One region of the Mixta intestinalis genome, then DNA from elsewhere that is predicted to be linked to it. Evidence: predicted binding sites of a transcription regulator. Region 1 holds the regulator's gene; the other holds the start of a gene.
What was found. The regulator Fur, encoded in region 1, represses iron uptake genes when iron is present. The targets are predictions, from matches to a motif close to ATAATAATGAGAACNACTATCAA.

Region 2: the regulator Fur is predicted to act here: its motif matches at 1,560-1,582, upstream of feoA (ferrous iron transporter A).

What each region holds. Positions count from the first base shown of each region.
Region 1 is NZ_CP028271.1:590,354-594,385, forward strand. Features, by position in the region: gene C7M51_RS02735 (beta-N-acetylhexosaminidase) at 1-2,461, shown strand, start outside; gene fur (ferric iron uptake transcriptional regulator) at 2,563-3,006, opposite strand; gene fldA (flavodoxin FldA) at 3,365-3,895, opposite strand.
Region 2 is NZ_CP028271.1:4,160,203-4,164,234, forward strand. Features, by position in the region: gene feoB (Fe(2+) transporter permease subunit FeoB) at 1-1,272, opposite strand, end outside; gene feoA (ferrous iron transporter A) at 1,269-1,508, opposite strand; gene C7M51_RS19230 (Tex family protein) at 1,640-3,967, opposite strand.

The DNA.
Region 1 (4,032 bases):
CATTACCCTGACAAATAATGGTCCGGCGCTGACCAGCCGCAACTGGGCGATCTACATGAGTAATGTTCATGCGACGATTAAGATCGACAGCGATCGGTTCAGGATCGTGCATGTTAATGGCGATCTGACGCGTCTGGAGCCCACTGAGAAATTTACCGGCATCGGCGCAGGGGAATCGATCGCGATCCCCCTGATCAATGAATACTGGCAGCTGTTTATTACCGATGTGATGCCGCGCTGGTATGTGACGGCGGAAAACGCCCAGCCGCGCATTATCGCCAGTACCGACACCGAAGATTTGACGCAGTTTGTTGCGCCCTTTAACGATCGCTGGAAGCGGACCGCTGATGATAAAAATATACTGATGCAGCCTGCCAGCCGTTTTTTGAAAAACAGTGATATCGCCGTGCTGCCGACGGCGGCGCTGCGTGGACAAATTACCCCAACCCCGCTGGCGTTAAAAGTTCACCCGCAGGATCTTGATTTAAGCAAAGGCGTTGCCTTTGATTTGCTGACGCTGCCGGATAATCAGGCACAGGTGATTAAAGCGCGCTTTGCGCTGCTGGGCGTGAAGGAAAACAGCGGCGGTGTTCCTTTGCGTACCACCATTCGTCAGGCGGATTTTAGCGGTGAACGTGCGGTAAGCGGGGCTTATCATCTCAGCATCAGCCCGCGGGGTATTGAGCTGACCGGCTACGACAGCGCCGGTGTCTTTTACGGGCTGATGTCGGTAGCATCGTTGCTGCCTGCTGAAGGGCTGCCGGTGATTGCAACGCTGGAAGCACAGGATGCACCGCGCTTTGCCTACCGTGGCGCTTTCCTTGATGTGGCGCGTAACTTCCACAGCAAGCAGGCGGTAATGCGTATGCTGGATCAGATGGCCGCGTGGAAAATGAACAAATTTCACTTCCATCTCAGCGACGATGAAGCCTGGCGTATCGCTATCCCTGGTCTGCCGGAGCTTACCGAGGTAGGTAGCCAGCGCTGCCACGATCTTAGCGAACAGCGTTGCCTGTTGCCGCAGCTCGGTTCTGGTCCCTTTAACAATAACAACGGCAGCGGCTTTTTCAGCCGGGCGGATTACATCGATATCGTTAAATATGCCCAGGCACGCCATATTGAGGTGATCCCGGAAATCGATATGCCTGCGCACGCACGCGCCGCCGTCATCTCAATGGAAGCACGTTATCAGCGCCTGATGAAAGCGGGCGAAACAGAAAAAGCAGAAGAGTATCGGCTGCGCGATCCGCTTGATACCTCTGAAACGACCTCCGTTCAGCTTTACGATCGTACCAGCTATCTCAATCCCTGCCTCGCCTCTTCACAGCGCTTTGTCGATAAGGTTATCGGCGAAATTCAGGCGATGCATAAAGAAGCCGGGCAGCCGCTGTCTACCTGGCACTTTGGCGGCGACGAGGCTAAAAATATTCGCCTTGGCGCAGGCTACAGCGATAAACAGCAGCCGCAGCCTGGTACCGGCCTGATTGACCGCAGCCAGGAAAATCGCCCCTGGGAAAAATCGCTCGCCTGTCAGAAAATGATTGCGGCTGGTGAAGTGAAAGATCTCGATCATCTGCCGAGCTATTTTGCGCTGGCGGTCAGCAGTAAGGTACATGCGCACGGTATCGAACGTATGCAGGCCTGGCAGGATGGCGTGAAACATGCGGAGAACGCTGCCGCCTTCGCCACGCCAAAAGTGGCGGTTAACTTCTGGGATACACTTTACTGGGGCGGCTTTGACAGCGCTAACGACTGGGCCAATAAAGGCTACGATGTGATTATCTCTAACCCCGACTACGTCTATATGGATTTCCCTTATGAGGTGAACCCGTTAGAGCGTGGCTACTATTGGGGAACGCGCTATAGCGATGAACGTAAGATGTTTAGCTTTGCGCCAAATAACCTACCGCAAAATGCGGAGACCTCAGTCGATCGTGATGGCAAAACCTTTACGGCACGCTCTGATAAACCCTGGCCCGGAGCCTGGGGGCTGTCGGCGCAGCTGTGGAGTGAAACCGTACGTACCGACGACCAGATGGAATATATGATCTTCCCGCGCCTGTTTACCGTAGCGGAGCGCGCCTGGCATCGTGCCTCCTGGGAGCAGGATTATCAGCCGGGGCGTGAATATCAGGGTGGCGTCACGCAGTTTGTCGATCGTCAGGCGTTAAACCGCGACTGGCAGCGTTTCGCCAATATTCTGGGGCAACGTGAGCTGGCGAAGCTGGATAAAGTCGGTATCGCTTACCGCCTGCCGGTGCCGGGCGCGCAAATTCGCAACGGCAAGCTGGAGGCGAACCTTGCGCTGCCGGGTCTGGCTATCGAATACTCGCTGGATGGCGGTAAAGGCTGGCTGCGCTATGACGAGCGGATGAAGCCTACGGTTGCTGAAGGCAGTAGCGTTATGGTACGCAGCGTCAGCCCGGATGGAGAGCGCTACAGCCGCAGCGAAGCGCTCTGATTGAAAACGTTGGGGCAGGCTTTTACGCTTGCCCGGCGTCACAAAGCCATAAAAAAACCGGTGCTCAGGCACCGGTTTCCATTACTGCATAGCACAATTTTTTATTTGTCGTGTAATGTTTCATCTTCGCGGCAGTCACCCGTCGCGCAGTGACCGTACAGATAGAGACTGTGGTTGGTCAGCTTGATGCCGTAACGCGTGGCGATTTCACGCTGGCGAGCTTCGATCGATTCATCACTAAATTCAATCACCCGGCCGCAGTCAAGGCAAATCAGGTGATCGTGATGATGCTGCTGGGTCAGTTCGAAAACGGATTTACCGCCTTCAAAGTTATGGCGTGTAACGATGCCAGCATCATCAAACTGGTTCAGTACGCGATATACCGTTGCCAGCCCAATTTCTTCGCCCATATCAATCAGGCGCTTGTACAAATCTTCCGCACTGACGTGATGGCTCTCAGGTTCCTGAAGCACTTCCAGGATTTTTAGTCGTGGAAGCGTAACCTTCAGGCCGGCCTTCTTTAATGCGGTGTTATTGTCAGTCATGCGGATATTGTCCTGTTACTTTGCTAGTCACAATGTGGCTGAACAGCCATGAACATCGGTCGACGCTAAAGCTAATGCGTCTCATTATAGAACTGATGCTTCGAAATGAAAACCGTACGGGGAGGCGTGAAGCCGCAAGTGGAAGTAAAATAAGAGCTACGTCCGGCGTTGTTCATGCTCATCTGATGCTGCGTTTACATTTCGCTTCATCCTGCCGCTTTACAGCACAACGGCAGGAAAGCGTATGACCGATACGGGTATTCTACCGACTGTTTGATAAAATTTTCAAACCCGTACCTATCATTTCTATAGGAAAAACCTGTTACGCAATGTGATGTGGTACACAATCAGCGCGGAATCAGGCTTCCAGAATTTCCTGCAGATGCAGCTCTTCGTAAATCTGCTTCACCCACTTATCAACGCGTTCGTTGGTTAATTCAGGCTGACGATCTTCGTCAATTGCCAGTCCAAGGAAATGCGTATCGTCGGCGAGACCTTTAGAGGCTTCGAAGTGATAGCCTTCGGTTGGCCAGTGACCAACGATTACCGCGCCGTTCGGCTCGATAATATCGCGGATGGTGCCCATGGCATCACAGAAATATTCAGCGTAATCTTCCTGGTCGCCGCAGCCAAACAGCGCTACCAGCTTGCCGTTAAAGTCGATCTCTTCCAGCGTCGGGAAGAAGTCATCCCAGTCGCACTGCGCTTCGCCATAATACCAGGTAGGGATGCCCAGCAGCAGAATATCAAAAGCCTCCAGGTCTTCTTTACTGCTCTTGGCAATATCATGCACTGCAGCAACGTCGCTACCGAGCTGTTTCTGGATCATTTTCGCAATGTTTTCTGTATTGCCGGTATCGCTGCCAAAGAAAATGCCTACGATTGCCATGAGTTTAATAACCTCTTGAAACTTATAGAATTGGTAACTGCCCGTGGAATGCAGATTACGGCAATAATAGCAGAGACCGTCTGGAGGCGGAACTCGTAAAGCCGCTGCATTTGTGTCTCATTGTGCGCTTCTTTCAG
Region 2 (4,032 bases), 1.1 Mb from region 1:
CATCATTACGGTAATCAGCCGTTCGCGTGGTGCGTCCAGCGTGCGGGCGCCCATGACCGAAGGAACATTGCAACCGAAGCCGACAATCAGCGGTACAAAAGATTTACCCGGCAGGCCGAGCGACTGCATAAGCCGATCGACAACAAAGGCGGCACGCGCCATATAGCCGGAATCCTCCATAAAAGAGAGAAACAGATACATCAGGCCGATTTGCGGTACCAGCGGTAAAACCGTATTAATACCGCCGCCGATGCCCTGCGCGAGGAACAGCGTCAGCCATTCAGGGAAATGCAGCGTATGGCCGATCCACTGCGTGCCATGAATAAACAGCGCCGCCGAACCGACATCAAACAGCGGTTGCAGCGCGCCGCCAATATTGATGGCCAGCAAGAACATCAAATACATCATCAACAGGAAGATGGGAATGCCCAGCCAGCGGTTCAGCACGATACGGTCGAGGCGTTGCGACAGGCGATCGGGCGCTGCCTGCTGCTGATTGCTGACGCCCGCGCAGATAGTGGCAAGCTGTTGATAGCGCGCCGCCGCGATCTCGACGGCAGCATCCTGCGGTAGCGGCGCATCCGATTCTGCCAGACGCTGTAACGCCAGATCGCCAACCTGCCGGCGGCTATAGATATCGCCCTCCAGCAGCTGGAACGCCAGCCAGCGTCGACGCTGACGCTGTTCGCTAACCGGCATCGCCGCCGCCAGCTGGTCGGCAGCTTCACTCAGGGCGGGCGGGTAGGCCACCTCGATTGGCGCGCCCATGCGAATGCCTTCGTCAATCAGCTGTTTCAGACGATCGATGCCGCTGCCGCGCGTTGAAACCACCGGCACTACCGGGCAGCCGAGACGCTGCTCCAGCGCCGGAATATCGATAGTGATATTCTGGTTTTCCGCCATATCCAGCATATTCAGCGCGACGATGCAGGGCACGCCCAGTTCGCGCAGCTGTAACGTCAGGTAGAGGTTACGCTCAAGGTTACAGGCGTCGACGACGTTAATCAGCAGGTCTGCCTGCTCACTGAGTACGAAATGGCAGGCGATCTGTTCATCAAGCGAAGCCTGCTGTGAGACGGTGGTCAGTGAGTAGGTACCGGGAAGGTCGATGAGGTTGACGCGAGTATTGCCTGCGGTGAAGAAACCTTCTTTGCGTTCGACGGTGACGCCCGCCCAGTTACCGACGCGCTGACGTGCGCCGGTAAGCTGGTTAAACAGCGTGGTTTTACCGGCATTCGGATTGCCCAACAGGCCAATCGTACACTGTTTCATGCCGCCTCCGTCTGCGTGACAGGCTGTAGCTGTAACAGCGCCAGATCCTTTTTACGCAGCATCAGGCTAACGCGCCCCGCCTGTATTTGCAGAGGATCGCCTAAAGGTGCAATACGAACCACCTCAAAGCAGGAGCCGGGCAGCAGGCCCAGGGAAAGTAACTTTTGACGCCAGGCAGGGCTGACTGCGGAAGTGAAACCGATTATTTGATAGTGCTGACGGGCAAGCAAAGACATGGCTGGTACCTCATTGACCGTCGCGTTGCGCGACAATAACAAAACGGGACCATACTAGTGAGAATAATTCTCGTTAATGTTGATTTAGAACAAAAACGGAACAGAGGGCGGCAAAAAGCCGCCCGTGAAGCTTAACGTTTTTTGCCGAAGGCGGCGGCTAAGGCATCGCCCATAGCGCTGTTGCCCGGCGCGTTGGTGGTGGCACGCGCCCGTGGTTTGGCAGCGGCGCGGCTGTTGTTTTCACGCCCCTGCGCACGCGGCGCACCACGTGAAGCGCTTTCGCCTGGCTGTTCGTCCAGACGCATAGTCAACGCGATGCGTTTACGCTGTATATCGACCTCAAGCACCTTCACTTTCACGATATCGCCCGCTTTAACCACGGTATGCGGATCCTCAACGAACTTATCGGAGAGCGAAGAGATATGGACAAGGCCATCCTGATGGACGCCGATATCCACAAAGGCACCGAAGTTGGTCACATTGGTGACCGCACCTTCCAGCACCATACCCGGCAGCAGATCGTTCATGGTTTCGACACCTTCCGCGAACTGGGCGGTTTTAAACTCTGGACGCGGATCGCGGCCCGGTTTTTCCAGCTCTTTCAGGATATCGCTGACGGTGGGGACGCCGAAACGCTCGGTGGTAAAGTCTACCGCTTTCAGCTTGCGCAGCTCGCCAGCATTGCCCATCAGTTCGCGCAGCGACTGGCGGGTAGCTTCGAGAATACGCTCGACTACCGGATAGGCTTCCGGATGCACGGTTGAGGCATCAAGCGGGTTATCGCCGTGATTGATACGTAAAAAGCCGGCGCACTGCTCGAAGGCTTTCGGGCCGAGGCGGCTGACTTTCAGTAACTGCTGACGGTTCTGGAAGCGTCCGTTCTCATCGCGCCAGCTGACAATATTTTGCGCCATCATGCGTGACAGCCCGGCAACGCGCGTCAGCAGCGCCACGGAAGCGGTATTGAGATCGACACCAACGGCGTTCACACAGTCTTCTACCACCGCATCCAGCTTTTTCGCCAGCATCGACTGGCTGACATCATGCTGATACTGACCGACACCGATCGATTTCGGATCGATTTTTACCAGCTCCGCCAGCGGATCCTGCAGGCGACGGGCGATAGAAACCGCACCGCGCAGCGACACATCCAGATCGGGGAACTCCTGCGCTGCCAGCTCGGAGGCGGAGTAAACCGATGCGCCCGCTTCGCTGACCACCACTTTCTGCGCCGTCACCTGCGGGAACTGTTTTTGCAGGTCGAGGAAGAAACGTTCGGTTTCTCGTGAGGCGGTGCCGTTGCCGATCGCGACCAGTTCTACCTGATGGCGAGTACAGAGTGCCGCTACCGCTGCCGCCGCTTTTGCCGCCTGGCCGGTATGCGGATAAACGGTATCGGTAGCCACCAGCTTGCCGGTAGCATCCACTACGGCAACTTTAACGCCGGTGCGCAGGCCGGGATCGAGGCCCATCGTGGCGCGCATACCGGCCGGGGCCGCCATCAGCAGATCGTGCAGGTTACGAGCAAAAACGTTAATCGCCTCTTCTTCCGCACGTTCGCGTATGCTGCCCATCAGTTCGGTTTCCAGATGCAGCAAAACTTTAATGCGCCACGTCCAGCTGACTACCGCTTTGCGCCAGGCGTCCGCCGGGGCGTTATTCAGGCGCAGGTTAAGATGGTCGGCAATAAGCTGCTCACCGTAACTTTCACGCGGCGGTTCGTCGAACTGCGGATCGGCATTGAGCGAAAGTTGCAGGACGCCTTCGTTGCGCCCACGGAACATCGCCAGCGCACGATGGGAAGGTACGGTCGCCAGCGCTTCATGATGGTCGAAATAATCACGGAATTTCGCACCCGCGTCCTCTTTCCCTTCCACCACGCGTGAAACCAGATGCGCGTTTTTCCACAGGTAATCGCGCACCTTTGCCAGCAGCGCGGCATCTTCTGCGAAGCGTTCCATCAGGATATAGCGTGCGCCATCCAGCGCGGCTTTAACGTCTGCGATGCCCTTGTCCGCATCGACAAATTCAGCGGCCAGCTGCTCCGGCTGATGCGAAGGATCCTGCCATAGCGTATCGGCTAACGGCTCCAGCCCTGCTTCAATGGCGATCTGTCCGCGCGTGCGGCGTTTCGGTTTGTAGGGAAGGTACAGGTCTTCGAGTTCGGTTTTACTCAGGGTGCCGTTGATGGCGGCGGCGAGTTCATCGCTGAGCTTGCCCTGCTCGGCGACAGATTTAAGGATCGCCTGGCGACGATCTTCTAACTCGCGCAGATAGCCGAGGCGGGTTTCCAGCTGGCGTAGCTGAGTATCATCAAGCCCGCCGGTTACTTCCTTACGATAACGTGCGATAAACGGCACGGTATTCCCTTCATCCAGCAGGCGGATAGCGGCATCAACTTGTTCAGCCCGCGCCTGAAGTTCACCCGCAATAATGCGGCTCAGCGAATCATTCATCATCGGTTCACTATCTTACTAGCACAGTTTGAGAAACAGGGGACAGTTATACGGATTGATGGCTGAAA